One region of the Ramlibacter sp. AN1133 genome, then DNA from elsewhere that is predicted to be linked to it. Evidence: riboswitches for the same ligand, from Rfam matches in the RefSeq annotation. Region 1 holds a riboswitch; the other holds the start of a gene.

What was found. A riboswitch is a leader RNA that binds a small molecule or an ion and turns the genes downstream of it on or off. The one in region 1 is predicted to bind thiamine pyrophosphate.
Region 2: it holds a riboswitch for thiamine pyrophosphate, as region 1 does, so the genes downstream of both, thiD (bifunctional hydroxymethylpyrimidine kinase/phosphomethylpyrimidine kinase) here and WG923_RS27785 (FAD-dependent oxidoreductase) in region 1, are expected to answer to the same signal.

Annotation. Positions count from the first base shown of each region.
Region 1 covers NZ_JBBKTQ010000034.1:13,503-17,903, forward strand. Annotated here, with positions in the region: gene xth (exodeoxyribonuclease III) at 1-366, opposite strand, end outside; gene WG923_RS27775 (thiazole synthase) at 371-1,147, opposite strand; gene thiS (sulfur carrier protein ThiS) at 1,153-1,356, opposite strand; gene WG923_RS27785 (FAD-dependent oxidoreductase) at 1,353-2,453, opposite strand; TPP riboswitch at 2,568-2,679, opposite strand; gene WG923_RS27790 ((2Fe-2S)-binding protein) at 2,824-3,300, shown strand; gene WG923_RS27795 (xanthine dehydrogenase family protein molybdopterin-binding subunit) at 3,297-4,401, shown strand, end outside.
Region 2 covers NZ_JBBKTQ010000005.1:93,269-97,669, forward strand. Annotated here, with positions in the region: gene WG923_RS08395 (LuxE/PaaK family acyltransferase) at 1-643, opposite strand, end outside; gene thiD (bifunctional hydroxymethylpyrimidine kinase/phosphomethylpyrimidine kinase) at 640-1,485, opposite strand; TPP riboswitch at 1,547-1,641, opposite strand; gene WG923_RS08405 (hypothetical protein) at 1,690-2,520, shown strand; gene WG923_RS08410 (DUF6582 domain-containing protein) at 2,566-2,814, opposite strand; gene WG923_RS08415 (AMP-binding protein) at 3,044-4,401, shown strand, end outside.

The DNA of each region.
Region 1 (4,401 bases):
CTGCTTGTAGTCGAAGTTGGGGCTGGGCACCGGGTTGCCGTTCGGCAGGTACACCGAGACCACGTGCAGTCCGCGCACCTTGGCTTCCAGCCAGCGTGCGGACACGTCCTCGGCTTCGCCGGGCAGCCCGCGCCGCACTTCGACCGGCGTCTCGCCGCGCGCCAGGATGGCCACCCCGTGGTGCGAGCGCTGCCCGTGCACCAGCACGCCGTAGCCGGCGTCCTCGAACGGTTGGTGCGGGAAGGTCGCGTCGGCCGTCTTGATCTCCTGCAGGCAGGCGATGTCCGGCTGCGCTTCCTCCAGCCATTCGAGCAGGCGGGGCAGCCGCCCCTTCACGCCGTTGACGTTGAAGGTGGCGATCTTCATCGCATCAGAGCGTGAAGGGCTGGCCCGTCACCGGCGTGCTGGGCACGGCCATCTCCTGCCTGGCCATGATGCCGGCCTCGTGCGCGAGCCGGCCCGATTCCACGCCGAGGCGGAAGGCCCTGGCCATCTTCACCGGGTCCTTGGCCTGCGACACGGCGGTGTTCACCAGCACCCCGTCGTAGCCCAGTTCCATCGCCTGCACCGCGTCGCGCGGCGAGCCGATGCCCGCATCGACGACCAGCGTCACGTCCGGCAGGCGGGCGCGCAGGGTGCGCAGCGCGGTCGGGTTCAGCAGGCCCTGGCCGGAGCCGATGGGCGCGCCCCAGGGCATCAGGATCCTGCAGCCGGCATCCAGCAGGCGCTGGCAGCTCACGAGGTCGTCGGTGCAATAGGGCAGCACCTCGAAGCCGTCGCGCACCAGCGTGCGTGCTGCCTCCACCAGCTCGAAGGGGTCGGGCTGCAGCGTGTATTCGTCGCCGATCACTTCCAGCTTGATCCAGTGGGTCTCGAACATCTCGCGCGCCATCTTCGACATGGCGACGGCCTCCCTGGCGGTGCGGCATCCGGCGGTGTTGGGCAGCAGGCGCGCGCCGCTTTCGCGGATCAGCTGGTAGAAGTCGTTGGGCGTGCCCGCGTTGGCGAGCTGGCGCTTGAGGCTGAGCGTCACCACCTGCGTGCCGGAGGCGACGATGGCCTCGCGCAGCACCTGCGGCGACGGGTAGCCCGCCGTGCCCAGGAAGAAGCGGCTGGCCAGTTCCGTGTCTGCGATGCGAAGTCCCATGGGGTTCATCCTCCGGTGATGGGTTGGAAAGTGAAGACGGCGTCGCCCTCGCGCAGGTGCACGGTGGCGCGCTCCGAACGCGGCACGAACTCGCCGTTGACGGCAGTGGCGAGCGCGGAGGGCGGCTGGCCCAGCGCGGCGACCAGGTCGGCCAGCGTGGTGGCTTCTTCCACGCTGCGGGTTTCGCCGTTGAGGGTGATCCGGTTCATGGCGGGAGCTCCTGCAGGGCGCGCTCCACCAGCGCCGGCGCGATGAGCCAGCCGTGGCGGAACAGGCCGTTGATGCGGGTGAGGCCGGGCTGCGACTGCAGCACCGGCAGGTTGTCGGGCAGGGCGGGGCGCAGGTTGGTTTCGCTGTGCACGATGCGCGCCTCCGCGAGTTCGGGCACTACGCTGTGGGCGGCGGCCAGCAGTTCGACGGTGCTGCGCAGCGACACCGGCGAGCGGTCCTCGCTCTCGATCTCGCTCGCGCCGACCACCACCAGGTCGGGCGCGCGCGGCACGAGATAGACGCGGTGGCGCGGATGCAGCAGGCGCACCGGGCGCTTGAGTTCGAGCCCCGGCGCCTGCAGCCAGAAGATCTCGCCGCGCACGCCGCGCACCGGCAACTGCGGGCGCGCGCCGGTGCCGCGCACGTCGAAGACATGGTCGAAGGCATGCGTGCCGTCGCCGGCCTGCAGCGCGCCGGGATGGGCGGCGGAGATGGTCCGGCTCCAATGCCACTGCACGCCGCGCGCGCCGGCGGCCAGGGCCTGCATGGCCTGCACGGTATGGATGCGGCCTTCGCCGGGGATGAACCACGCGTGGGCGGGGCCGCGGATGGAGGGCTCCAGCTCGCGCAGTTGCTCGGGCTCGATCCGCCGGATGGCGTCATTCGCGCGCGCTACGCCGCAATTCCCGGCGCGATCCCCGTCATGCCCCGCGCGTTTCCCGTCATTCCCGCGCAGGCGGGAATCCAGTGCTCCCATCTTCTCCTCGAGCAACCCGATCACCCGCCGCGCCGCGCCCTCGTCCCCCCGATGCGCCACCAGCAGGCTGCCCTCCCGGCTGAACTCCACCGGCACCTCGAGCCCCGCCAGGATCCCCGGCCACAGTGCCAGCGACCGCACCCCCAGCGCGAACACGTCCGCATCGGCGCACTCCAGCTCGGACACCGGACTCAGCATCCCGGCGGCCGTCCACCCCGCGGCCCCGCGCGCCTGCGCGTCCGCAGCGGGGTCGAACACGTGCACCTCGTGCCCGGCGCGCGCGAGCTGCAGCGCGAGCAGGCGCCCGAGCAGGCCGGCGCCGGCCATGCCGATCTTCATCGGTGCGTGCCGGTGCGGAGGAGGTAACGGAAGAGAAGTTGCATGCGGCCATCCCTTGTGCGAAGAAGCGGTGCTCCGGAGGGATGGCGGGACTGCTGCGGCCCTGAGGGAGGGCCTGGCCCGACAAGCTCTTCTTACGCCGGTACGAACCGGTTCAAGTTCACGGGTTTGGTGTTGCCATCTCAGCGAAGGCGGCCTGCGGCCGTTCGCACCCCGGAGCGAGGGGGAGTATACGCCGCTGCGGCATTTCCCTCGGCCGGAAGGGGGAGGGAAGGCTGGGGCACGGCGGCCAGGAGCGCCCCCGCCCCGACCCTCCCCCGGAGGGGGAGGGGGAAAAGACCGTAGAGTGACGGCCGGAGACACAAAGCCAATGAACAAGACGAGCTTCAACCTGCGCGTCAACGGCGTCGAGCGCGCCGTCGACGCCGAAGAAGGCACCTCCCTCCTCGACGTCCTGCGCAACACCCTCGGCCTGCTCGGCACGCGCTTCGGCTGCGGCTCGGGCGAGTGCGGCGCCTGCCATGTGCTGCTCGATGGCGTGTCGGTGCCGGCGTGCGACACGCCGGTCGGCGCCGTGCAGGGCCGCGCGATCGTGACCGTCGAGGGCCTGTCGGCCAACGGCGGGCCCGGCGCGCTGCAGCAGGCCTTCCTCGACGAGCAGGCGGGCCAGTGCGGCTACTGCCTCTCGGGCATCCTCGCCAGCGCCACCGCACTGCTGGCGCGCGTGCCGCAGCCGAGCGAGACGCAGGTGCGCGAGGCGCTGGACCAGCACCTGTGCCGCTGCGGCGCGCACAACCGCATCGTGCGCGCGGTGCTGCGCGCGGCGCAGGCGGGAGCCACGGCATGAGCGAACTCCCCACCAGCCTGAAAGCGAATCCGCGCCTGTCGCAGTGGCTGGCGATCCACCGCGAGGGCCGCGTCGAAGTCCGCAGCGGCAAGGTCGAACTGGGCCAGGGCATCACCACCGCGCTCGCGGGCCTCGTGGCGCAGGAACTCGACGTGGCCGCGCACCGGATCGAGATGGTGCGCGCCAGCACCGCCGGCGCGCCCAACGAAGGCTTCACCTCCGGCAGCCTGTCGGTGCAGGACTCGGGCAGTGCGCTGCGCCAGGTCTGCGCCGAGGCCCGCGAGATCTACCTGCACGCGGCGGCCCAGCGGCTGGAAGTCGCGGTCGATGACCTGCAGGTGCGCGACGGCGAGATCCAGGTGCGCGGCGTGCCGTCCCTGCGCACCAGCTACTGGGAGCTCGCCGACCCTGCGCTGCTCGAGCGCGAGGCCAGCGGCAGCGCGAAGGCCAGGCCCGCGACGGAGGGCGAGGAGCAAGCGCCCTTGCGCCTGGACCTGCCCGACAAGGTGCTGGGCCGCCCTGCCTTCCTGCACGACCTCGTCCTGCCCGGCATGCTGTACGCGCGGATCGCCCATCCGCCATCGCCGGCTGCCAGCCTCGTTGACGTGGACATCGCCGCGGTCGAGGCGCTGCCCGGCGTGGTGCGCGTGGTGCGCGACGGCAGCTTCCTCGGCGTGATCGCGGACGGCGACCACGAAGCGGATCGCGCCCTGCGCAAGCTCAAGGCAGCGGCCCGCTGGAGCGAGCGCGAGAGCCTGCCGGACATGAACGACCTGCCGGCCTTCCTGCGCGTGCAGCCGGCGGAGACGAGCGTGGTGCACGAGCAGCAGCCGACGGCGCCCGCAGTCGTGCCGACGCGCCGCTTCGCCGCCAGCTATGCGCGGCCCTACCTCGCGCACGCGTCCATCGGCCCGTCGTGCGGCCTGGCGCGCTGGAGCGAGGATGGCCGCGTCGAAGTCTGGACGCACGCGCAGGGCGTCTACCCGATGCAGCGGGACCTCGCGCTGCTGCTGCACGTTCCGCCGCAGTCCATCACCGTCAGCCACGTGCCGGGCGCGGGCTGCTACGGCCACAACGGCGCCGACGATGCCGCAGTGGACG
Region 2 (4,401 bases), on a different contig from region 1:
CGGGCAGGCGGAAGCGCTCGCCGGTGGCGGCCAGCGCATCGATGAAATGCACGAAGCTGTAGCTCGCGCCCAGCACGGCGCAGGCTTCGCCGCGCTCCTGCGCGGCGCGCAGGAAGGCACGCAGCCCTTCGACGTCCATGCCCTGCAGCCCGACGAACCACGCGCTGTCGGCCGTGCCGAATTCCTTGGCCGCCAGCGCGAGGTAATGCGCCAGCGAGGAGTTGGGCATCTCCTGCTCGTTCGGGAACAGGATGGCCATGCGCAGGCGCGGCGTGCCCTGCATGAAGCGGCGCGCGAAGTTGCCGCGGAAGGACGCATCCCACACGGCGATCGTCGGGTGGTAGTGGCGGCCCTTCACGTCGCCGCGCGTCGTGCCGCTGGTCATGAAGACCCGCTCGGCGCTGTCGGCGGGCGCGCAGCTCAGGGTGACCTCCTTGAAGGCGCTGATCGGCACGGCGGGGATGTCGCGCCAGCTCTTCACCGTGCGCGGCGTCGCACCGCGGCCCTGGCAGAAGCGGCGGAAGGCGGCGTTGCCGGCGTGCTGCTGCGCGAACAGGCGCAGCGCCAGCGCGTCGAATTCGGCGTCGCTGCAGCCGTCTTGCGCGATGAAGGCCAGCAGCGTGGCCACGGTCTCGCGGTTCATGGCAGCGGCCGTTTCTGCATGGGCTGCGGCGCGAATGCGTGGTTCAGCGGCCCGCTGCCGGCGCCGGTGCGCACGTCGGCGCCGGCCGCGAGCGCGCCGCGCACGAAGGCGCGAGCGCCCTCCACCGCCTGCACGAGGTCCGCGCCCAGGGCGAGGTGGCTGGCGATGGCGCTGGAGAGCGTGCAGCCCGTGCCGTGCGTGTTGCCGCTCGCGATGCGCGGCGCGCGCATCCACAGCGGCTGCGCGTCGCGCAGGAGCAGCAGGTCGCTCACCGTGTCGCCTTCCAGGTGCCCGCCCTTGACCAGCACCGCGTTGGCCCCGCGCTCGATCAGCTGCCGCGCCGCCGTGTGCATGTCGGCTTCGGAGCGCAGCGGGTGGCCGACCAGCAGCGCCGCCTCGTCGAGGTTGGGCGTGACGACGGTGGCCAGCGGGAACAGCTCGCGCACCAGCACCTCGATGGCCTGGTCGTCGATCAGCTTGGCGCCGCTGGTGGCGATCATCACCGGGTCGAGCACCACCTTGTGCAGGGCGTGGCGCTGCAGGGCCGCGGCGACGGTGCGAACGGTGTCGGCCGAGTGCAGCATTCCGATCTTGACCGCGTCGACGCCGATGTCCTCGACCACCGCGTCGATCTGGTCGGCGAGGACCTGCAGCGGCACGGCGTGGATGGAGCGCACGCCGAGGGTGTTCTGCGCGGTCAGGGCGGTGATGGCCGTCATGCCGAAGCAGCCGAGCGCGGCGAAGGTCTTGAGGTCGGCCTGGATGCCGGCGCCGCCGCCGCTGTCGGAGCCTGCGATGGACAGGACCCGCGGGTACCGGAAGGCTGGGACGGTGGTGTGCAAGGGGGCTCCTTCGCGAGCGAAAAAACGTGTGCTCCGAAGGGATCGCCCCTCACCCGTGGAGGGTCAGGCTTGCAGCTCTCCTTCCGCCGGTCTGAACCGGTTCAAGTTCACGGGTCTGGATCTCAGCACGCGTCGCGTACACCCCGGAGCTGGCGGGATTGTGACACAGGGCGCATTCGGGTGCCACGGCAGCAGAATGGCGGGATGCCACCGGTGCCTGTCCATCGCATCGTCGCCGCGGATGCGTATCGCGTGCCCCATCCCTTTCGCGCCTTCGCGGTTCGCAGCGAGGAGCCTTGCCACGCCTTCGATGCCCGCGCGCCCTACGGCCGCCTCCACGTCATTCGCACCGGATTTCTCGATCCCGGCGCGCTGGCGAGCCTGGCGGCGCAGGGCCGTGCGCGAACCAGGACCGAGGCGTTTTCGGACATCGACTATGCGACCACGACCCCCACGGAGCTGGCGGCCGCAGCGCCGGGCGTGGCCGACCTGGTCGGAAGCATCGCCGGCGCACTGCGACTGACCGGTGTCCTGGGGGACGGACTGCCCGCGTACCGCAGCAGCGTTGCCACCCGGATCGACTATCTCGCCTCCCGCGGGGCGGGCTTCCACAACGACGTCAGGGGTCGCTGGTCCCGCTGCCTGTTCTGGCTTCTTGCGCTCGATCTCTCCGAGGTCGATTTCGTGATGCCGCACGCGGGCCTCCAACTGGCGCTGGCACCGGGAGACCTGGTCGTCTTCGACCAGACCCTGGCGCACGGGCTGGCACGAGCCGGGGATGGCGGCCAGGCGCTGGAGGCAGCCTTCCTCACGGGCGACGATTGCCGCCAGGTCTTCCTCACGGGCGAGTTGCCGCTGACGGACGCCCAGTGGGCCGCGCTCGGTGCGCCGTGGCTGCCCGTCGAGGAGCATGAGCGCCGGGGCGCGCTCGATCTGGCGGTGGCGGAGTTCGACGAGCGCAGCGGCGCCATCAAGCGCCCGAGGGCGCTGCGGGACTGCATGAAACGCAGCACCTGCCACGTCGATGAGCGATAGGGCTGCGCCCGGCCGCCGGTGAGTCCCTCCTTGGAAGGCCGACGCTCAGGTCTTCTTGCGGCCGATTTCCCGCCAGCTGGTTTCGTGCAGCTCGACGTTGAATTTCCTGGCTGCGCCCTGGATGCGCTTCCACGCGGCATCGCGCTCTTCGTCGGTGACGCCCTCCACCTGGTTGAACCGGGCCACGGCGTTGCGGACGTGGCTCGCGTTTTCCAGCGGTTCCTTGCGCTGCTTCTCGAAGGCGAACTGGGCGTCGGCAAGGCCGTCGCGCTGCTGCTCGTTCAGCTTGGTCATCGATCTCTCCTGCGTGTCGGGCGAAGAAATGCCCTCGAGAACGCAGATGGAGGCGGCCCGGGCCAAGGCACGACGGTGAACTTCCAATCCTGGGAGGCGCCTGTCCTACGCCGCAGGCACGCCAGCCCCGCTGCGCCGGCCAGCGTTGGCGGCCGCTGCCAAACGGCGTATCGTTCGCGCAGTGTTGCCGTCACCGCCTGCCAGGGAGGCAGTCAAGGAGGAGAAGAGCATGGCCCCTGCAACCCCGTTCCTGCGCGCCCGCGACTTCCTGCTGGCGCACCGCACGGATTACGAAACCGCCTATCGCGATTTCCGCTGGCCGGTGCTGGACGAATTCAACTGGGCGCTCGACTACTTCGACGTCCTGGCTGCCGGCAACGACGCACCGGCCCTCTGGATCGTCGAGGAGGACGGGCAGGAGAGCAAGCTGTCGTTCCGGGAGCTGGCGGCGCGATCCGACCGCACCGCGAACTTCCTGCGGGCCGAAGGCGTGCGTCGCGGCGATCGCATCCTGCTGATGCTCGGCAACGAAGTGGCGCTGTGGGAGATCATGCTGGCCGCCATGAAGCTCGGGGCGGTGGTCATTCCCGCCACCACGCTGCTGACCGCGCAGGACCTGCTCGATCGCGTGGAGCGCGGCCACGTGAAGTTCGCGATCGCCGGGGCGGCGAACGCGGAGAAGTTCGCGGACCTGCCCGCCGGCTGCGGGCGCATCAGCGTCGGCGGCGCTGCCCCCGGATGCCATGAGTACGCTCCCGAGGCGCATGCCGACGTGTTCGAGCCCGATGGCATCACCAGGGCGACGGACCCGCTCCTGCTGTACTTCACCTCGGGCACCACGGCCAAGCCGAAGCTGGTGCTGCACTCGCACCAGAGCTACCCGGTGGGACATCTGTCCACCATGTACTGGATCGGGCTGCAGCCCGGGGACGTGCACCTGAACATCTCCTCGCCGGGATGGGCGAAGCATGCGTGGAGCTGCTTCTTCGCCCCCTGGAATGCGGGCGCCTGCATCTTCATTTCCAACTATCGCCGCTTCCAGCCCAGGGCCCTGCTCGATGTGCTGTGCGCGCACGGCGTGACCTCGCTGTGCGCGCCGCCGACGGTCTGGCGCATGCTGATCCAGGAGGACCTGGGCGCCTACGCGGGCCGGCTGCGGCTGCGCGAGGTGATCGGCGCCGGCGAGCCGCTCAATCCCGAGATCATCGAGCGCGTGCGGGCGGCCTGGCATCTCGAGCTGCGCGACGGCTTCGGCCAGACGGAGACGACGGCGCAGGTGGGCAACCCTCCCGGCCGGGCCGTCAAGCCTGGGTCCATGGGCCGGCCGCTGCCCGGGTACAAGGTGATCCTGCTGGACGTGGAGGGCAAGGAGAGCGACCAGGGCGAACTGTGCCTGCCGCTCGACGCGCGCCCCCTGGGCCTGATGGACGGCTACATCGACAGCGAGGAGCGCACCGCGGACGCGATGCGCGACAACGCCTACCACACCGGCGACATCGCGACGCGCGACGCCGAGGGCTACATCACGTACGTGGGCCGCACCGACGACGTGTTCAAGGCGTCCGATTACCGCATCAGCCCCTTCGA